4 regions of the Rahnella sp. 2050 genome follow, and region 2 is predicted to be linked to each of the others. Evidence: predicted binding sites of a transcription regulator. Region 2 holds the regulator's gene; each other region holds the start of a gene.
What was found. The regulator PurR, encoded in region 2, represses purine synthesis genes. The targets are predictions, from matches to a motif close to CANGCAAACGTTTGCNTG.
Positions count from the first base shown of each region.

Region 1 (5,500 bases), on a different contig from region 2:
ACGGCCGGAAAGCTTCAGCGACATGACGACTTGCGCGACACTTTGCCCCTGTTGCAGATGCGCACGCAACGCCGTCAGTGGCAAAGTGCTGTGCAACAGCACGCGACTGAGCGCCGGTAAACTGCTTTCCAGCGGACGATGGGCGAACGCAAATCCGTTCAGCTCGCGCCAGTCGGCATCATCGGGTTGCGTATCCGCAGTGGTGCCGAGCGGCAGGGTTAAATCCATCTGAGGCGCCAGCCAGCGCCAGTCACGGTCAAGCTGATGCACGGCTCTGTCCGCCAGTGCCTGCCCCGCCACGCTCAGCGGTAATATCGCCATTGCGGCATAACAGCCGCTGCTGGCTTCTTTCTGCATACTGACGCGCACCAGCCGGAATCCGGCCTGTTGCCACAATGCCGCCAGCGCCGTGGTGTAACCAAAACTGACGGACAGAAAATCCAGCCCCGCCTGCTGCGCCTGCTGTTTCTGCGCTGCTAACAAATCACGGGCAATACCCTGACGGCGAAACGCGGGATGTACCGCAATCCGGCTGACACGCCGTGAACGCATAACGGCAGCCTCGGGGAAACCCGCGTGCGCGGCGAGAGACTGCGCCACCAGATTGCCGCGCGGACGTCGCCTGCCCGCCCAGACTTCCTGCGCCAGTTCAGCACTCAGCCCGCCTTCATCCACCAGCCATAACGCGCCGGTCAGGGTGTTTTTCTGTCGTGACGCGCTGAATGTCATGCCCGGCGCATCCAGCAAACGCCGCAGATCCAGCGGCGACGTGCGGTAGTGCGCGCTGGTCAGCAGGCCGTAGAATTCCTCTAACAGCGCCGGTTCACTCAGCCAGTCGTCGGCATCAATGGAGAAAATTTCTGATGTGCCGCCCGTCTGTTCTGCTACAGGCAAATGCTCGTCAAACAACAATAACTGACTGATAAACGGCTCAAGCGTGTCGGATGATGACCAGCGGATCGGGGAATTCAGACGCAGGTCATGCCACCGCGGCAGGGACGCACAGAATTTAAGTAAGAACCCGCGTCCGGTGCCTTCGTATCCCTGAACCGTAGTGGTCAGTAACACACGCGGAAAAGCCGCGATAATTTCCGAAAGCATCGGCGTCGGAATTGCTGCCGCTTCGTCGATAATCAGCCAGTCAATGTCCGTTACCGCGCCTTCGCGGCATAATGAAAGCAACGCATCCGGCGCGATAAAGCGGGCAGACTCTGTTTGATGATTGAGAATCTGGCTGGCTGAGGCTTTCGCCGGTGCGGTTACCCAACAGGTGCCCGGCCACTGTCTGGCAAGCATTCCCGCCAGCGTCGATTTGCCACGGCCACGGGCAGCCGTCAGCACCCATACGCCGGACTGAGCCTGCATCAGTTGTTGTAAAATCTGCGATTGTTCAGCGGTGGGCTGACCGTCGGGTGGCAGCCAGTCGGGTGCTGCTGGCAGCGGGGGGATATCAAAAGGCTGATCCTGCTGGCAAACCGTAATGTTGCGATCTTGTTCGAGTAAAGACCGGAAACGGCGGATGAAACGCGGCGTCGGGATCGCCTGCGGTTGTTCGCTCCAGCGCAGGCTGTCCGCGTCCGGCGTGTCAGGCCAGGCGTTCCATTCCGGTATTAGCAGAATCAGCCAGCTTCCGGCTTTCAATGTGCCGGAAAATACCGCCAGCGCCTCGGTATTGAGGCCATAACGCGCATCAAACACACCGTGAAAAATGTCCTGTCCGAGCAGCGTCTGCGCCGCTGAAGGCGGGCAGGATGTGACGCCATCAGGCGGTGAATCACTCAGCCACAGCCAGTCACCGGCACTTTGGGCAGAGAACAGGACAGCCTGTTGTTCACACCACTGCGTCCCGCCACTGAACACCAGCAAACGCCGGACACCCAGCCGCTGCATCTGCTGCTGTAGCAACGTCGCAGACATGTCAGGTTTTCCCGACAATCATCGATAACAGACCGGCAGCAATCAGCGGCCCGACCGGTACGCCTTTAAACAACGCCACGCCCAGCACGGTGCCGACTAACAGGCCAGCCACCAGATGCGGCTGCGTGCCCATCAGCGTCAGGCCACGTCCGCCAAGCCACGACACCAGCACACCCACCAGAATGGCGACAATAGATTTCCAGTGGAGGAAAGAATGCACCATGGTGCTGGCGCTGATTTTTCCGCTGGCAATCGGCGCCATCACGCCAATGGTCAGAATAATAATGCCGATAGTCAGGCCGTATTTTTCTATCCACGGAAAAAAACTGTTCAGTGGCGTAATACGCACCGTGAGGAGGAAGAACATTGCGATGGTGACGGCGCTGTTGTGGCTGATAATGCCCAGACCGGCGAAAACAAGTAAGATCAATAGGGTTGGATCGAGAAAAGCCATGGCATTCCCAGCGGTTCAACATGAAAATGAAAGAGAGGCCCGGGGAGCCTCTCTGGATCGGTCATTGATTATTGAACAGTTTTTAGCAGCAGACCAGCGCTTCCTGCCACTTAATCAGCGGCTGGCAAAGGTATTACACTGGTCCGGATTACCGGTATCAAAGCCGCGTTTGAACCAGGTATAACGCTGCTGGGAAGTACCGTGAGTGAAGCTGTCCGGCACCACGCGCCCCTGACTTTGCTGTTGCAACCGGTCATCGCCGATGGCCTGCGCGGCATCCAGCGCTTCTTTCAGATCGCCCTCTTCGAGAACATTTTGCTGCTGCATCGCGTGCCCCCAGACACCGGCGTAACAGTCAGCCTGTAATTCCATTTTCACCGACAACTGATTTACCACAGTCTGCGACGCGCCCTGCTGCATCTCGCGAACCTTGCGTTCGGTGCCCAGCAAATTCTGCACATGGTGGCCGACTTCGTGCGCCACCACATAGCCCTGCGCAAAATCACCGCCCGCGCCGAGTTTGTTCTGCAATTCCTGATAGAACGACAGATCGATATACACCGTGCTGTCCGCCGGACAATAGAACGGCCCCATCACTGACTGGCCGGTGCCACAACCGGTGCGGGTCGCGCCGCGATACATCACCAGTTTGGGTTCACGATAAGTCATGCCCTGCCGCTGGAAAATCTCTTTCCAGGTGTCTTCCGTCGAAGCGAGGATCACCGAGGTGAATTTTGCCTGCTCGTCATCTTTCGGGCTGATGGATTGTGACTGTGTTTGCTGCATGCCGCCGGACTGACCGCCGTCAATCAGCGGAGTGAGGTCGATACCGTAATAACCAGCAACCAGCACCACGATGATGATCACGATACCGCTTTTGCCACGGATCGGCAGGCGCATTCCTCCGCCGCCTAGACCGCCGCCGTTAGATCCCTGTCCGCGTCTGTCTTCTACATTGTCGCTTTCGCGACGCCCTTGCCAACGCATAGATACCTCCAACCTGTTTTTTTAAGACTAGCCAGCACACGCAGTTAATACCATCTGCGAAAGGACGTAAGTTTAGTGGCGGAGGAATTAAATGAAAGGAATCAGTGTTAAAACAAGAAAATTAAATGCAGGAAAGAGAACGGGTGACGGAGGCCATCACCCGTTTAGTGCATACCGCGTAAACGATTGCGTAGTCTGGCTAAAAAAATAACGTGCAGCTTAGTCCAGTTTCACACCGATACGGTGAGCGACTTCTTCGTAAGCTTCGATCAGGCCACCCAGGCTCTGGCGGTAACGGTCTTTGTCCATTTTGTTCAGGGTTTCTTTATCCCACAGGCGGCTGCCGTCTGGAGAGAACTCATCACCGAGCACCACTTCCCCGTTGAACAGACCGAATTCCAGTTTGAAGTCGACCAGGATCAGACCGGCATCATCAAACAGTTTGCTCAGCACGTCGTTGGCTTTGTAGCTCAGCTCTTTCATGCGCGCGAGGTTTTCTTCGTTCACCCAGCCAAAGGTCTTGCAATACGATTCGTTGATCATCGGGTCGTGCATGGCGTCATTTTTGAGGAACAAATCGAACAACGGTGGGTTCAGTTCCAGACCTTCTTCAATGCCCAGACGTTTTACCAGCGAACCAGCAGCACGGTTACGGATCACGCATTCAACCGGGACCATATCCAGTTTTTTCACCAGCACTTCGGTGTCAGACAGCAGGCGTTCCATTTGAGTAGGAATACCGGCTTCTTCCAGCTTAGCCATGATGAAATGGTTAAATTTATTGTTAACCATGCCTTTACGGTCGAACTGCTCAATACGCTGACCATCCAGTGCTGACGTATCGTTACGGAACTCCAGTACCAGAAGGTCCGGGTTTTCGGTGGTGTAGACGGTTTTCGCCTTGCCGCGATACAACTCAGCTAACTTTTGCATCTTTACTTACTCCAGTGGAAAAAACAGATGTAAAAAGGGGCCGGAGCCCCTTGGTATTATTTTGCGCTACTCTGGCTAAACGCGGCCTGCATGACCGCCACCATCGCATCGTTCTGCGACTGGCTGAGAGCATGTCCTTTCGGATCAAGGAACTGCAAACTACTACGGTTGTCGAGGTCGCCAACCTGAAGTTTGTAATCACCGGAAGTCAGCCCCGGATCTTTCGCACCCAGTGTCTGCCACGCATCGTCATTCAGCGGTTTGTAGGTCACAGACAATGTGCCTTGCGGACGGCTGCTGTCGGTCACTTTCATGCCGACTTTTGTCAGGGCATTTGGCAGGCGATCCCACACAACACCGTAGCTCTCACGAACAATCAGCACCGGCAGGCCGGTATCATCTGCACCGCTCTGAACATCAATCTCACCAACACGACGGTTGTCGAGGCGTGCCTGAGTATCCTGCTGCACTTTATCCAGGCTCGCCGTGATGGCGTTCATCATCTGGCTGTTGTAACGCTGGATTTCAGCAGAAGAGGTCACAGGTTTATCCTGTTGTTTCAGCTCAAGCGTTTTCACCGTCAGCGCTAACTGGTAACTCTGCTGTTTCACGCTGATCTGATAACGCCCCTGATACTGGAAGTCTTCATCCGCACGATTCCAGTCAACGAAATCGGTGGTCAGTGTCTGGTTAGCATCATCACGGTTGGCAATTTTGAAATTATTTTGCTCAACCGCTTTCACGACGTTATTCCACAGATCACGATTCTGCGCGGTATTTTCCAGCAACACGGTGCTGCTGTTGCCAGAGAATTGCGTCTGGGAACCGCTCAGCAGCGCCAGTGGCTGGGATGGTGGACGGATGTCGAGCTGTTTGCCCACGGCGCCCTGCATCGATCCTGCCTGAACTTCATACGTTCCGTTCTGCACGGGAAGAATCATCCCGACCGGCGCTTTCAGCTCATGCAGACCTGACGCATCCAGGTAGGCTTCATCGCCACTTACCTGGCGTTTGTAACGTTGATCGCTTGAACAGGCGGCCAGCAGCATGATCAGGGAAACCCCGACCACTTTTGCTACGGCCGTTTTCTGCAATCGGGTCATCTGGAAACTGTTCTTGTCAAATAAAGAGGCCATCAAATCTTCCTAAGAGTTACAGCAAACCGGCGCTTTTTAATGCTTCTTCCACGACCGGACGGGCAGCATCTGT
Region 1 is NZ_JBEPKE010000002.1:994,356-999,855, reverse strand. It holds gene ABIC79_RS11865 (tRNA(Met) cytidine acetyltransferase TmcA) at 1-1,917, opposite strand, end outside; gene ABIC79_RS11860 (DUF441 domain-containing protein) at 1,919-2,371, opposite strand; gene ypfJ (KPN_02809 family neutral zinc metallopeptidase) at 2,486-3,358, opposite strand; gene purC (phosphoribosylaminoimidazolesuccinocarboxamide synthase) at 3,578-4,291, opposite strand; gene bamC (outer membrane protein assembly factor BamC) at 4,348-5,427, opposite strand; gene dapA (4-hydroxy-tetrahydrodipicolinate synthase) at 5,444-5,500, opposite strand, start outside.
Region 1: ypfJ (KPN_02809 family neutral zinc metallopeptidase) is a predicted target of PurR. The motif match lies at 3,534-3,551, and genes of this name have one in related genera.

Region 2 (5,500 bases):
TTACTTTCCGGCCGAAAAACCGTTAGTCTTCTGTCGTATTACTCTCTTCAGAAGATTTGTATTTCTCAGCGGTTTCTTTGATCAACTGCTGCAGTTCGCCGCGCTGGAACATCTCAACCACGATGTCGCAGCCGCCAACCAGTTCACCGTCAACCCACAGTTGCGGGAACGTTGGCCAGTTAGCAAATTTTGGCATCTCAGCACGGATGTCCGGGTTCTGCAGGATATCCACGTAAGCGAAACGCTCGCCACAGGCTGAAAGCGCCTGAACAGCCTGAGCGGAGAAACCGCAGCTTGGCAGTTTTGGCGAACCTTTCATGTACAGCAGAATCGGGTTTTCAGAAACTTGCTTCTGAATTTTTTCAATTGTTGGAGTGGTCATTTCTTGCTTCCTCAAGCCGGTACAGGCTGTCACGATCATTACTCTTCACGCGCAGCATAAAGAGACGGTGCGCAATCACAATACCTTCTATTGTAACGATGGCAGCCATCAGATAAAAACGCCATTTTTTGTGGGGTCTTTCTCAATACTGGCATTTTGTTTAACAATCTTTAATGTGTGCGCTCAGGCTCACATCTTTAAACATTCATTGAGAATAACATTTTTGGCGTTCACCGATAACGCCAGATTTGCAAAATTCCATTCTTTAACTTAAATATTAACACCATGAAAAGTGGTTATTTTTTTGACTAAAAATGGCGGTTATTTCGACATAAAAAAAGCCATTAACTTTTTCTCACAATATGATCTAGAATCGAGTCAATTCGTGCTTTTTTGTCAGGTTCTTTTAGGCAATACTCTGACATCCCTGATGTTTAACCTACCACTCATGGTAACGAAGCTATGCGCTTACTGTTCACGCTTTTTGTGCTGCTCTTTACCCAGCTATTTCTGAATATGGCACATGCATCGCCGCAGACACGTGTTTCTGCCGATCAGCGTAAAAGCCATGTTAATCAGGCTGCACCTGAAGAACGGCGAAAGCGAAAAACGGTGGCCGCGAAAACCAGTAAAAAAACTAAAATCGCGCCAGTGACAGAACAAAAAATTCAGGACAAGAATTCGAAGAAGAAAGTTAAAAGTACCGAACTGGCTAAACGAAAGACCACGACGGAGAAAAGTGTCAAAACGACCCGGGCCGAAAGTAAAAAAGAAAAGACACTGAAGACCACGCGGGCCGAAAGCAAAACAGTGAAACACGCCAAAACCCGTTCACTCGCGAAAAACAGCACGGAAAGGGTCAGTAAAAAAGAAGCGTATGGCCGGCACCGTAAAGGTAAAAAGCCCGAAGAAGACAGCAAACCGATTACGCTAAGTGCAACGCATAAAAAACGCTATCAGCATGCCCAGCAAACGGCGATGACCAAACTGATGCATCAGGTAGGAAAACCGTATCGCTGGGGCGGAACCTCGCCGAATACCGGTTTTGATTGCAGCGGCTTAGTCTATTACGCCTACAAAGATTTGATCCGTATTAAAATGCCACGCACAGCGAATGAAATGTATCACCTGCGCGATGCGGCTCCGGTTAAACGCGGCGAACTTGAAAGCGGTGATCTGGTGTTCTTCAGAATCAATAACCGCGGCGCAGCAGACCATGTTGGTGTTTACGTGGGGAACGGCAAGTTTATTCAGTCTCCAAGAACGGGCGAAGACATTAAAATCACCTCTCTCGGCGACGATTACTGGCAAGATCATTATGTGGGTGCACGCCGGGTAATGACGCCGAAAACGATCCGATAATAAACAATTCGTTAAGTCTGAAGTTTCGCTAATCAGCCATTGAATAGCATTTAACGAAGAGTTTCTGCAGGGAAGAGTATCGGCGGTAACGGCCACTGCGTAAAATTGAAAAGGGCGATTCCTGTAACAGGAATCGCCCTTTTTTATGGCGGTTCACTTACTGAATCAGTTCATCACCGCAGTGAAGCTGAAAGCGATAATCATAAGCAAAGCGCATACCGTGGTGATCAACGATAATTTCAGGTTGCTGTCCATCAAACCCCCTTTCGGATCAAATTGTGGCATTTTTTAAGCCACACTAATTGTGTGCCAACGCATTTTCGCATAATTAACATTTAAAATCTTGTGCTGAATGACAATGTATCCCTGAGAATTTTACTTCCACTTTCCTGCATTATAAGAGAAAATTGTCGGTTAACACGCCTGTGTGCCGGTTGATTTCACCCGAGAGCATTTCACGCCTCATTCTGAAGAATCCACCCAACGATTTCACTGCCCTTTTAGAAGCCAGCAGTGAGATCCACGCAAGCAAACGATTAACATAATGCTAACGTGCTGAAACACGTGAGTTCAGGAGTCATTGTTTACATGGCAACGATTAAAGATGTCGCAAAGCGCGCTGGCGTTTCCACTACAACCGTGTCGCACGTCATCAATAAAACACGTTTCGTCGCCGAAGAAACCAAAGAAGCGGTTCTCCTTGCAATCAAAGAGTTACATTACTCGCCGAGTGCTGTAGCCCGCAGTCTGAAGGTCAATAACACCAAAACGATCGGTCTGCTTGCCACCTCCAGCGAAGCGCCCTATTTTGCCGAAGTGATTGAAGCCGTAGAAAACAGCTGCTTCTCCAAAGGCTATACGCTGATTTTGTGTAACTCGCATAATAATCTGGAAAAACAACAAGCCTACCTGCAAATGCTGGCGCAAAAACGCGTCGATGGCTTGCTGGTGATGTGCGCGGAATATCCTGATGAGTTGCTCAATATGCTCGAGGAGCACCGTTCGATCCCAATGGTGGTCATGGACTGGGGCGAAGCGCGTAAGAACTTCACCGACAGCATTATTGATAATGCTTTCGAAGGGGGTTACATGGCCGGGCGTTATCTGATTGAACGCGGTCATCGTGATATTGGGGTGATCCCGGGCCAACTGGCACGTAATACCGGCGGTGGCCGCTTCCAGGGTTTTGTGAAAGCACTGACTGAAGCCAATATTCCGCTGCGTGACGAATGGGTGGTTCAGGGCGATTTCGAGCCGGAATCGGGCTATCAGGCGATGCATAAAATTCTGATGCAGAAGCACCGCCCGACTGCCGTATTTTGTGGCGGCGATGTGATGGCAATGGGCGCAATCTGTGCCGCAGACGAACTGGGCCTGCGCGTCCCTCAGGATATTTCCGTAATCGGTTACGACAATGTGCGTAACGCCCGTTACTTCTCCCCCGCGCTGACAACCGTGCATCAGCCGAAAGAACGTCTGGGTGAAATGGCCTTTACCATGTTGCTGGACAGAATTGTCAGTAAGCGTGAAGAGTCTCAGACCATTGAGGTGCATCCGAAACTGGTCGAACGCCGTTCCGTAGCCGATGGTCCGTACCGCGATTACCGCCGTTAACAGATATCGAACGCCTGCAGATGCAGGCGTTTTTTTCTAATCACGCAGCCATTCCTGATTCATGGTTTCTGTATCGCCCATATATTCCAGCAACCAGGCCAGCGAGGGTGACGGATTGCTTTGATCCCACGTCAGGCAACACGGGCTGTCGGGAAACGTATTTTCCAGCGTCAGCACCTGCAACTTTTTCTGTTCTATCCACGGCGTGACGCGATGAACCGGCATCATACCCACGCATAAGCCTTCGGTCAGGCATTCCAGCGCACAGGTCCAGTCTGGCACGACCAGCCGCCGCTGGTTATCAAGCGTCCATGTATCCCGCTTAGGCAATGTCCGGGAGGTGTCTTCCAGACAGAGTGCAGGATAAGGCCGCAACTCATCATCATTCAGCGCGCCGGATAACTGAGCCAGCGGATGTTGCGGGCTGACGACGCAATGCCAGTCCATAAATCCCATGTCACGAAAACTGAAGCCCCCGCCAACCGGTATCGCGCGTGTAGCACCGATCGCCACGTCTGCCCGCCCGTCAACCAGCGCATCCCAGACACCATTAAACACTTCTGAGTGAATAATGAGTTCGGTGTCCGCAAAATGGCGGTAGAAATCGAGCACCAGACGCCGTGTCCGTGCGGGTTTTACAATCCGGTCAACCGCCACACGTAATTCGCCGCGCCAGCCGTTCGCCACCTGCTGACACTGCCGGCGCGTGGCTATCATTTTTTTTGTCAGAATCCGCGCTTCATCGACAAAAACCTTTCCCGCAGGCGTCAGTACCACGTCACGATGGCGACGTTCAAACAACGGCACGGCCAGCCACTGCTCAAGCTGACGGACGGTATAGCTGATAGCAGAAGGTACGCGGTGCAAATCTTGCGCTGCCGCACTAAAACTACCTGTTCTTGCCACGGCATCTACCACTTCAAGGGCGTATTCTGACCACATAATTCAGCCTTCAATATTTTTGATAGCAGAGTGCAAATATTAGCGTTTCACAAGCCTGTTATCAAAGCGTTAAACTCCGCCTCCGGTATGTAATCTGCATCACATCATCTGCAATAAATAAATTAATGAGACGATAATGAAACCCTCCTTTGGATTTATGCTCTATCTCGCGGGACTGAGCATGCTGGGCTTTTTAGCCACTGATATGTATCTGCCTGCGTTCAGCGCCATGCAAACCAGTCTGATGACCAGCCCCGGGATGATCAGCGCAAGTCTGAGCATTTTTCTCGGCGGATTTGCTCTCGGTCAGTTGTTATGGGGGCCGTTGTCAGACAGGATCGGCCGTAAACCGGTATTGCTTCTTGGTCTGACACTGTTTGCGGTCGGTTGTCTGGGCGTTATCTGGGTTGAGAATGTACGCGCCCTTCTGGCCCTGCGCTTCTTACAGGCGATGGGCGTTTGTGCCGCCGCAGTCACCTGGCAGGCAATCGTTGTTGACCGTTTCTCTGCCGATGTGGCGAAAAAAACCTTCGCCAGCATTATGCCGTTAGTGGCTCTTTCTCCGGCACTGGCACCATTACTTGGTGCGTGGGTACTCAATCATTTTGACTGGGAAGCCATTTTTGCTCTGCTGACCGCAGTCGCCGTCGTCCTGGTGCTGACGACGCTGACTCTGCGTGAGAATAAACCGGCAAAACAAGCGAAGGCTGATAAAACAGGGTTTGCGACGTTACTGAAATCGCCTGTTTACAGCGGGAATGTCATGATTTATGCCGCCTGTTCAGCCGGATTCTTTGCGTGGTTAACGGGTTCACCGTTTATCCTGAGCGACATGGGTTATTCACCCGGTGCCATCGGGCTGAGCTATGTCCCGCAGACTATTGCTTTCCTGCTTGGTGGTTTTGGTTGCCGTGTTGTGATCAGCAAGCTGGACGGTAATAAAATTCTGCCATGGTTACTGGCGGGTTACGGCGTCAGTATGGTGACTTTGTTCTGTGTTGCCATGTTCACGGATGCCGGGCTGATTAGCCTGCTGATCCCTTTCTGTCTGATGGCTTTGGTGAATGGTGCAACCTACCCAATTGTTGTCGCAAATGCATTAATGCCGTTTCCTGCTAATACAGGCAAGGCGGCAGCATTGCAAAATACGCTGCAGCTCGGGCTGTGCTTCCTTGCCAGCTTGCTGGTTTCCGCATTTAT
Region 2 is NZ_JBEPKE010000006.1:191,422-196,921, reverse strand. It holds gene ABIC79_RS20655 (Grx4 family monothiol glutaredoxin) at 23-382, opposite strand; gene ABIC79_RS20650 (hypothetical protein) at 363-491, opposite strand; gene ABIC79_RS20645 (C40 family peptidase) at 845-1,744, shown strand; gene cydH (cytochrome bd-I oxidase subunit CydH) at 1,910-1,999, opposite strand; gene purR (HTH-type transcriptional repressor PurR) at 2,333-3,358, shown strand; gene punR (DNA-binding transcriptional activator PunR) at 3,395-4,300, opposite strand; gene punC (purine nucleoside transporter PunC) at 4,437-5,500, shown strand, end outside.

Region 3 (5,500 bases), on a different contig from region 2:
GGCAGTTCGCTGCTCTGGTCATTGCTGGCGGGCGTACTGGTACTTTCGCTGCTGCTTGGTCTGATTGGCTGGGGGGCGCTGCTGCTGTTACGCAAGCTGACATTCCGTCAGTTACCGCTGCGTCTGGCGGTCAACCGTCTGCTGCGTCAGCCGTGGGTGACGCTCAGCCAACTGGCGGCATTCTCGATGTCATTTATGTTGCTGGCGTTGCTGCTGGTGATGCGCGGGGATTTACTGGATCGCTGGGAGCAACAACTGCCGCCGGACAGCCCGAATTACTTCCTGCTTAATATCACCAAAGACCAAATCCCGCAGGTGACGGATTTCCTGCATCAGCATAACGCGCAACCGGAAACCTTCTACCCGATTGTGCGGGTACGTCTGACGAAGATTAACGACAAAGTTGCCACTGATATCATCAAACCGGATGACGCAGGGGGAGAGGCGGTCAACCGTGAACTGAATCTGACCTGGATGCAGGGACTGCCGGATCACAATCCGCTGGTTGCAGGCAACGGACCGCCGAAAGCCGGTGAAGTGTCGGTAGATGAAGGGCTGGCGGGGCGTCTGGGACTGAAGCTGGGCGATACCGTCACGTTCAGCGGTGATACGCAGGAATTCAGCGCCAAAATCACCAGCCTGCGTAAAGTGGACTGGGACAGCCTGAAGCCGAATTTCTACTTCATCTTCCCGCCGGGTGCGCTGGATGCACAACCGCAAAGCTGGCTGACCAGTTTCCGTTATCACGGTGATGTCAGCACCATCACGCAGCTTAACCGTCAGTTCCCGACGCTGAGTTTGCTGGATATCGGCTCGATCCTGCGTCAGGTCGGCCAGGTATTACAGCAGGTGAGCAGGGCGCTGGAAGTGATGGTGATCCTGGTGATGCTGTGCGGCGGATTGCTGCTGCTGGCGCAGATTCAGGTTGGCATGCGTCAGCGCCGTCAGGAGCTGATTGTTTACCGCACGCTGGGTGCCAGCAAAAAAATGCTGCACCGGACATTGTGGTGTGAATTTGCCGTGCTCGGGCTGGTGGCGGGGATCGCCGCCGCCATCGGCGCGGAAGCTGCATTGTGGCTACTGCAACGCCAGGTTTTCGATTTCCCATGGGAACCGAATTATCTGATGTGGATTGCGGTACCGGTGGTCAGCGCGGTGCTGCTGTCGGTTTGCGGCGGTTGGCTGGGTGTGCGGTTGCTGCGGGGGCGGGCGTTGTTCCGGCAATACGACTCGTAGTTTCTAAACTCCTCCCCCTGCGAAGGGGGAGGCAGGGAGGGGGTTTTAATGGCTAACTGTTTGTCAAAGCACACTTTAACTATGAGATTTTGACCTTAATACCCCACCCCAACCCTCCCCTTCGCAGGGGAGGGAGCCGATCAAATCAAAGCTTTTCAATCGCCCATTCAATCCCGCTGGCGTATTCTTCCGGCAGCATCGGGACCAGTGCGTTGAGATTGTCTTTCAGCAGGCTGGCGCTGGCGTCGTTGAGATTCAGGTGTCCGACTTTACGACCCGGACGCACGTCTTTCTCGTACCAGTGCAGATTGACCAGCGGCAGGCTCAGCCATTTTTCTGACACATCCGTGCCAATCAGATTCACCATCACTGACGGTGTGCTCACCACCGGTTTCGGCAGCGGCAGACCAAGGATGGCGCGCAGATGCATTTCAAACTGACTGTAAGAGGCGCCGTTCTGTGTCCAGTGCCCGCTGTTATGCACACGCGGTGCCAGCTCATTGATCAGCAAACCTTCGCTGACCACGAAACACTCCATTGCCATCACGCCGACATAATTCAGTTCGTTCATGATCGCTGACAGCATGTTTTCTGCCTGCTGTTGCAGGGTGACGTCCGGCTGCGGCAGCGCAACACTGGTGCGCAGAATGCCGTCCTGATGCAGGTTATGGGTCAGCGGATAAAACACGGTTTTACCATCGTGACCGCGCGCGCCCACCAGCGAAACTTCACCGGAGAAGTTGATACCCTGCTCAACGATGCATTCGCCATAGCAATCCTGCGGCAGGGTATTTTCTTCACCAGAACGCAGACGCCACTGACCCCGGCCGTCGTACCCGCCGACGCGACGTTTCACAATCGCCAGTTGGCCAAGCCGGGAGAATACCTGCGGCCATTCGGCGGCATCGGCCAGCAATTGCCACGGCGCAGTCGCCAGACCGAGCTGGTCGAGCAACTGTTTTTGCGTCAGGCGATCGGCCAGACGCGGGAAAATGTCGCGGTTAACGAACGCATTGTGCGTCGCCAGTTCGCGGGTCAGTGCCGTTTCCGGCCAGCGTTCGATTTCAGCGGTGATCACGCTTTGCTGATACGGCACGGCTTCCGGTTCAGCATCAAGGCCGACAGGATAGACGGCGATGCCCAGCGGTTCACCGGCCTGACGCAGCATTCGGCCTAACTGGCCGTTTCCGAGTACGCAAACCGGTTTCATGCTTCCTCCCGCGGGTCGGGGTTATTCAGCACTTCGTCAGTTTGTGCGGTGCGCCACGCGGCCAGGTTTTTAGCAATCTCAGCATCGTGCAGCGCCAGAATCTGTGCCGCCAGCAATGCGGCGTTTGCGGCACCGGCTTTACCAATCGCCAGCGTACCGACCGGAATACCACGCGGCATTTGCACAATGGAATAGAGACTGTCGATGCCACTGAGTGCAGCACTTTGCACCGGCACGCCCAGCACCGGCACCAGCGTTTTCGCCGCCAGCATGCCCGGTAAATGCGCTGCGCCACCGGCACCCGCGATGATCACATCAAAACCGTTAGCGGAAGCCTGCTCAGCGAAAGTAAACAATTTGTCCGGCGTACGGTGAGCGGAGACGATATCGACATGGAAAGGAATATTCAGCGTTGTGAGGACGTCGGCGGCGAACTGCATGGTCGCCCAGTCACTTTTAGACCCCATAACGATGGCGATTTTTGCCGGGGTAACGTTGGATGACATGTCTGTAAAGCTCCTGTGATTCGGAAATAGAAACTGCGAGGGCGCAAATGATAGCACGCTCCGTGAGGGAGGAAAACGGTTGCGTCGCCGGAAAACGGCGCATTTTTGATGAGAAGTTGGCGGCAGATTTGTATAATCCAAACCAATATATTAATGACAAACTTCATTGGAAACTGATTTATGACGCAGGCTTTACTGGCACCGATTTATGATTTTCTTCACTGTGAAACACCCGCTCTGTGGGTGGATGTGGCGCTGGAAAATCAGACGGTGATGCTGATCGACCACGCTAACTGTGAAAAGAAAGCGGCGGCCACGGCGATGAGCCTGATGACCAAATATCTGGATCGCACCGAGCTGCTGTTTTGTGCGGCGCGTCTGGCGCGTGAAGAGCTTCATCACTTCGAACAAGTGGTGGAAATCATGCAAAAGCGCAATATTACTTATACCCAGCTTTCCCCCTCGCGCTACGCCAGCGGTATGATCAAACATACCCGTCATCACGATGATCTGAATATTCTGGTCGACCGGCTGATTATCGGGGCGTACATAGAAGCGCGATCCTGTGAGCGTTTTGCCAAAATTGCGCCGCATCTCGACGAAACCTTGTCGCGTTTTTACACCTCATTGCTGCGTTCAGAATCACGGCATTTTGCCGATTATCTGGCGCTGGCGGAGCAATATGCCGGAACGGATATCAGTGAGCGGGTAGAGGAGTTTGGCAGAATTGAAGCGGAACTGATCCTCACGCCGGACGAACAATTCCGCTTCCATTCAGGCGTACCCGTTACCCTTCATACTTCGGGCTGCTGATGCGTTGACTGCGCTCATTCACCCCGGTCACTTAGTCAGCTAAGCTCCCAGGGATTCATGAGCTTGTCGCCTTCCAGCAACTCAAATTATTTTGGGTAACTTTGAGGTGACTCAAAACGGGAAGCTGATCAGCTCCACGTTATCGGCGGTGACTTTCACCATCGAGCCTTCTTCGTGCCATGCGCCGAGTACCACGCGGTGGCCGGTTTTATTTTCCAGCGGCACATCGTGAATTGCCGGACGATGGGTGTGACCGTGAATCATCCACTCCACGCCTGCCATCTGCATTTCGCTGACAACCGCCTGCGGGTTCACATCCATAATTTCCAGTGATTTGCCCTGATTCGACGCCTTGCTGTTGGCGCGCATTCTGGCAGCAATGCCCAGTCGCCATTTCAGCGGCAGCATCAGGAACAGTTTCTGGATCAGCGGATTGTGGACTTTTTTGCGGAAGTTCTGATACGCGACATCGTCGGTGCACAGCGTGTCACCGTGCAGGATCAGGACGCGGCGGCCATACAGTTCCAGCACTTTTTTCTCCGGCAGCAACGTCATCAGGCTGTCGCGGGCGAAACGTCTGCCGAGCAGAAAATCGCGGTTGCCGTGAATGAAGAAGCAGGGCACACCTTGCTGGTGTAACTGATTTAGGGCCGCCGAGATTTCAGCGTGAAGCGGCTGCGGATCATCGTCGCCAATCCAGGCTTCGAACAGGTCACCGAGAATGTACAGGGCGTCGGCCTGCGGCGCATCTTCACGTAGAAAACGCAGAAAACCGGCAGTGATTGCCGGTTCCTGTGCGCAAAGATGGATATCTGCGATAAAAAACGTGGTCATCCCGACGTTGATTATTCGCTGACTGTGACGCTTTTGATCACAACATCTTCTTTTGGAACGTCCTGGTGCATACCGCTGCGGCCGGTTTTGACGGCTTTGATCGCGTCAACCACGTCCTGACCTTCAACCACTTCTGCGAATACGCAGTAGCCCCAACCCTGTGCGTTTTTGCCACTGTGGTTCAGGAAGTCGTTGTCAGTTACGTTGATGAAGAACTGTGCCGTGGCGGAATGCGGATCGTTGGTACGCGCCATCGCCAGCGTGCCTTTGGTGTTTTTCAGGCCGTTGTCTGCTTCGTTATTGATAGGTGCATCGGTGTTTTTCTGGTTCATGCCTGGCTCAAAACCGCCGCCCTGGATCATGAAACCGTTAATCACACGGTGGAAAATTGTGTTGTCGTAGAAGCCTTTACGGCAATAGTTCAGGAAGTTTTCAACCGTGGCTGGCGCTTTGTCAGCGAAAGTTTTAATGACGATGTCGCCGTGGTTGGTGTGGAAAGTGACCATAATTATCATCCTGCTAATGTTGATGTGTGCTCTTAGTAAGAGCGGCTACTATAGCCTTTTCTTATACCATAACTCAAAAGTTGCCGTCAGCAGCGGCTTTGTGACGACTAAAGCCCGTCCGGCGGCCTTATGCCGTTTCGGTGAAATCATTTTCGTTATATTATACGCGTTAGTGTCGCTTAAACGCGCCAACGTCATTTTCTACGCCCAACACACGGAATAGCCTGATGCTGAAGATTTTTAATACCCTGAGTCGCCAAAAAGAGGAATTCAAGCCAATTCATGCCGGTAAAGTCGGGATGTACGTGTGTGGGATCACTGTTTACGACCTGTGTCATATCGGCCACGGTCGCACCTTTGTGTCTTTCGACGTGGTGTCGCGTTACCTGCGTTAC
Region 3 is NZ_JBEPKE010000002.1:964,742-970,241, forward strand. It holds gene ybbP (putative ABC transporter permease subunit YbbP) at 1-1,236, shown strand, start outside; gene purK (5-(carboxyamino)imidazole ribonucleotide synthase) at 1,382-2,446, opposite strand; gene purE (5-(carboxyamino)imidazole ribonucleotide mutase) at 2,443-2,952, opposite strand; gene ABIC79_RS11730 (MiaE family protein) at 3,133-3,765, shown strand; gene lpxH (UDP-2,3-diacylglucosamine diphosphatase) at 3,877-4,599, opposite strand; gene ppiB (peptidylprolyl isomerase B) at 4,611-5,105, opposite strand; gene cysS (cysteine--tRNA ligase) at 5,333-5,500, shown strand, end outside.
Region 3: purE (5-(carboxyamino)imidazole ribonucleotide mutase) is a predicted target of PurR. The motif match lies at 3,021-3,038, and genes of this name have one in related genera.

Region 4 (5,500 bases), on a different contig from region 2:
TAACCCGCGAACTGATTTCCTTCAGCGTCTGTTCATCAATATTTTCTTCGGTATCCGCCGCCAGACGCTCTTCCATCTTATGCAGGCTTTCAATCGCCACTTCCGCCGCGACCGATTTCGCCATGCGTTCTTCTTCGCGATAAGCCGTGCCGTCAGCCACCACCACGCCTTTGAGCAGGAACGGCAAGGCAATCACACCGGCAATCAGTGAGAACAGAATGACGCCGGTCGCCAGAAACACCAGCTGATAACGCGACGGAAACGCCGAACCATCGGCGAGGAATAACGGAATCGACAGCACACCGGCCAGCGTAATCGCCCCGCGCACACCGGCAAAAGACGCCACCCACAGTTCACGCGTACTGTAGCTGCCAAACAGCAGCGGTTTCTTTTTCAGGAAACGGTTGCTGAAATTCTTCATCACCCACAGCCAGACGAAACGCAGGATCAGCAGCGCAAAGTAGATAATCCCGACATCAGCAAACAGGTGCCACGTCACGATAGACGGGTCGTGTGTCGCCTGATCAATTGAGTTCTCAAGGATGCCCGGCAATTGCAGACCCAGCATGATGAACACCATGCCGTTGAACACGAACTCAAGCATCGCCCAGACGCTGTTCGCACGCAGACGCATCGCCAGCGGTGCATTACGAATAATGCCGGACTGGCTGATGGTCATCCCTGCAGCCACAGCGGCCAAAATGCCCGACACACCGATATGTTCGGCAATCAGATAAGACGCGAACGGCAACAGCAGCAGGAACACGATTTGTGTCGCCGGATCATCACCACTCCAGCGGCTCATAATGCGCAGCGATTTACTGTACAACCACGTCACCGCCACACCGGCCATCAGACCGCCAATCGCGACTTTCAGGAACTCAACACTGGCACCACCGACGGTAAAGATCATCGTGCCCATCGCCACGGCGATAGCGAATTTCAGCGACACCAGACCGGACGCGTCATTCATCAGCGCTTCACCTTCCAGCACGCTCATGATCGACTTAGGAATACGGCCCTTACCGACAATGCCGCCCAGTGCCACGGCATCGGTCGGCGACAGCACCGCAGCCAGCGCGAACGCGGCCACCAGCGGAATATCCGGCACCATCATATAAATCAGATAACCGATACCGACGACGGTGAGCAGCACCAGCACCAGCGCCAGCCCGAGAATTTCGCGCCCGTGGTGGAGGAATTCACGGGTCGGGGTTTTCCAGCCATCGGCGAACAGCAACGGCGGGATAAAGAGGACGAGAAACAGTTCCGGATCGAAGTCCACGTGCAGGCCAAAATTGGGCCACGCCAGCAAAGCACCGACGGCAATCTGCATTAATGGAAGAGGAACCTGAAACGGCAACATTCTGGTGACGACACCGGAGAGCGACACCACCAGAATCAAAATCAGAATGGTAAAGAAGATTTCCATGCTTTCCTTAGACTCTTGTTTTTATGAATTTCAGCCAGACGCAGGTGAGTGAGTCCGGAGCGAACTAAGGAATAGTAGATCAAAAGGGGATGTGATTTAAATCAGTGCGTGCGGTTACATCAGAGAGGGTTTGCTCCTCCCCCTGCGAAGGGGGAGGACGGGAGGGGGTTTTAATGACAAAACTCATGCCAAAGCACACTTCAACCTACTGATTCGTCATTAATACCCCACCCCAACCCTCCCCTTCGCAGGGGAGGGAGCAAACAGATCAAATCGCCCATCCGCCCGCATAAAACACCACTAACGCTACGGCGATAATCACCGTGCCGATGTTCAGTTTTCGCCATTCGCCGGAGAAGATGCGTCCAATCACCAGTGCGCTGAAACCGAGCATAATACCGGTGACGATGTTACAGGTCAGAACGATAAATACTGCGCACAGTAACCCTGACATCGCATCCACGAAATCATTGAAATCCAGTTTGGTGACATTGCTGAGCATCAGCAAACCCACGTACATCAGCGCGGGTGCGGTGGCGTAAGCCGGTACCAGATAAGACAGCGGAGAGAGGAACAGCATCAGCAGGAACAGCACACCGACGACGGTAGCCGTCAGACCGGTTTTGCCGCCCGCCGCCGTACCGGCTGCCGATTCGATATAAACCGCTGCCGGAGATGCGCCAACCAGGGAGGCGAAAATACTGCTCACGGAGTCAGCCGTCAGGGCTTTACCGCCGCTGATGATCTGGCCGTTTTCATCCAGTAAGTTTGCCTGTCCGGCGACAGCGCGGATGGTGCCGGTGGCATCAAACACCGCTGTCATCACCAGTGCCAGCACGCTGGGCAATACCGCAGCTTTCAGTGCACCCAGAATATCGAGATCGAAAATCACCGATTTACCGTCAGCCCCCGCCAGAGAAGGCATGGCGAATAAACCCTGATATTTCACTGTTGGATCGAAGATCAGGCCGATAATGGAAATCGCGATAATCACCAGCAAGATGCCGCCCGGAACGCGCAGTTTCTCCAGGCCAAAAATCACCGCCAGACCAAGCAACGTCATCACGACCGGGAATGAGGTAAATGCGCCGAGTGCCACCGGTAAGCCGTCCAGCGGGTTTTTCACCACCAGACCGACGCCACTGGCGGCGATCAGTAACAGGAACAGGCCGATACCAATACCGGTACCGTGCGCAACGCCGGTTGGCAGATTGCGCAAAATCCACGAACGGATGCCGGTCACCGAGATAATGGTGAACAACACACCCATCAGAAATACCGCGCCGAGCGCCACCGGTACGCTGATGTGCTGGCCGAGAACCAGACTAAACGCGGTAAAAGCAGTCAGAGAAATGGCGCAACCAATCGCCAGCGGCAAATTCGCCCACAGCCCCATCAGCAGGGAGCCGAAACCGGCGACCAGACAGGTCGCGACAAACACTGCGGTTGGCGAGAAGCCCGCTTTGCCGAGCATCGAGGGCACGACAATCACCGAATAGACCATCGCCAGAAAGGTGGTTAAGCCAGCGATAACTTCCTGGCGGACGTTACTGCCACGCGCACTGATTTTGAAAAAAGCATCAAGCGGGCCTTTTGGCGCAACTGCGCGGCCAGCTTGAGGTTGTTGACTCGACATGGAAAATCCTCTGAATGTCTTTACTGATTAGCCGGCGTGGTCATTATGAAACCGTTTCTGCACGTTCACTTCCTTATTTGTCGCCTGAAATCGCCGAAAATGGCGTCAGAACGGCAAGGCAAACGTTTAACTCGCATCGCGTGTGGCAGGACAAAAAATTACGCAAACGATTATCCTGCCTTTAACCGCCGTACATCAACCGTGAATGACAACAATTTACCGTTGTCTGGTCAATAAAAACGCGGTTGTGGTGGAAATTTATCCGGCGGCAGAAAAAGAGACAAACAAGGAGGGGAAAGAAGGGAAATAAATAACAGGGTATTTATTGTGGTTTATCTTTTATAAGACGTTTATTACGTAAAACTCCGCCCGCAATGAACGCCTTAAAATATAAAAAATGGATAAGAAATTAACGCAAAATATTAAACGAACCGCCGTTTTCCAGCACTTTCTGATATGCCGGACGCGCTGTGACATTCGATAACCAGGCCTTCAGCAGAGGATATTTTCCCAGTCCGGCGCGGGCATTGATCGCCTCTATCGGGAAACTCATCTGAATATCTGCCGCGCTGAACTGTTGACCGGCGAAATAAGGATGTGTACTCAGATGCTGTTCCAGATAATCCATATGCGTATAAATCTGCTTATCCAGATAATTCTTCTGCACGCCCTGTCCTATGGCGCCGGCAATCGGACGGATGAGCCACGGCATCGGCGGTTTACCCAGACGGCTAAAAATCAGCTTCATCACCAGCAAAGGCATCAGAGAACCTTCAGCGTAGTGCATCCAGTAACGATACTGCTGATGCTCAGCAAACGCCGTGGGTTTCAGCGTGCCCGCCTCATCGTACACTTCCTGCAGGTATTCAATGATGGCGCCAGATTCCGCAAGGATCAGCCCGTTGTCTTCCAGCACCGGCGACTTGCCCAGAGGATGGACTTTTTTCAGCGATGGCGGCGCCAGCATGGTTCCTTTATCCCGCTGATAACATTTGATTTCGTAAGGGACGCCCAATTCTTCGAGCATCCATAAGATTCGCTGTGAACGGGAATTATCCAAATGATGCACAGTTAGCATAAAAGTCTTCTGTCCTTTTTCAATTAATTATTTGTTAACTATAGACAACACTTTCAAAGCGCGTATCAGATTCGCTTTATTAACCCTGACTTTCTTCAGGGTTAATTTATCAAAAATCTTTTTATTTGATTAAAATCACTTACGGATTAATCTTAATTATGCCAAAAAAATTATCGCAACTTCGTTCGCCTTTAATAAGGCTTAATGCCATTATCGCCGGATAACAAATTAACCCGTCGCTTTCGACTCTCTGTTGGTGGAGCCTCACATGTTTTCCAGTAATTACAACAATGTGCTTGTGATGTTTTCGTTCATTGTTGCAATGCTTGCCTCTTATACCGCGCTTGATATGGCAGGCCGGGTTGCCACCACAGAGGGAAAGGCTTCCCGACTTTGGTTAACAGGTGGCGCCATTGCAATGGGTATCGGCATCTGGTCGATGCATTTTATCGGCATGCTGGCCTTTAATGCTTCGATGCCAATGGGTTACGACCCTTTAATTACCCTGCTTTCTATGCTGATTGCCATCATTTCCTCAGCTTTTGCGCTGTGGCTGGTATGCCTTGAGGAGTTACCCACCGGGCGGTTACTTGCCGGTGCCTTGCTGATGGGCGGCGGTATTGCCGCGATGCATTACACGGGTATGGCGGCGATGCAGATGATGCCGCCCATTGTCTACGATTACCGTTGGGTCGCGTTATCCGTGGGAGTGGCGATTGTCGCCTCCGGCGCGGCGCTGTGGATGGCGTTCAATCTGCGTCATCAGTCACCCAATGTCCGTCTGCTGCGCATCAGCGCTGCGGTGGTAATGGGCGCTGCTATTGTCGGTATGCATTACATCGGCATGGCTGCGGCACAATTCCCGATGGACAGCCACAGTATGGCGGCGTTCAGCGGCGTAGACAATAACTGGCTGGCACTGCTGGTGATTGTGGTCACGCTGGCGATTCTGGCGATCACCCTGATCATTTCTATTCTTGATGGCCGGATGCAGGCACGCACCTCGATTCTGGCATCTTCGCTGGCACAGGCGAACCGCGAGCTGACCCAACTGGCGCTGCACGACAATCTGACCCATTTGCCAAATCGTCTGTTGCTGGAAGACCGCCTGAGTCAGGCGTTTCAGAAAGCGTCACGTGGCGAATCACAGTTTGCGGTGCTGTTTTTCGATCTCGACGGATTCAAAGCCGTTAACGATGCCTTCGGCCATCACATCGGCGATCAGCTGTTAATTTCAGTCACCGAACGCCTGCAATCGCAGCTGAGGGCGACAGATACGCTGGCGCGGCTCGGCGGCGATGAGTTTGTACTGCTGGTTGAGATCACCGAACCCACCGATGCCTCGCAACTGGCC
Region 4 is NZ_JBEPKE010000002.1:86,897-92,396, reverse strand. It holds gene ABIC79_RS07660 (Na+/H+ antiporter) at 1-1,432, opposite strand, end outside; gene ABIC79_RS07655 (NCS2 family permease) at 1,701-3,068, opposite strand; gene ABIC79_RS07650 (glutathione S-transferase family protein) at 3,478-4,146, opposite strand; gene ABIC79_RS07645 (putative bifunctional diguanylate cyclase/phosphodiesterase) at 4,415-5,500, shown strand, end outside.
Region 4: ABIC79_RS07655 (NCS2 family permease) is a predicted target of PurR. The motif match lies at 3,184-3,201, and genes of this name have one in related genera.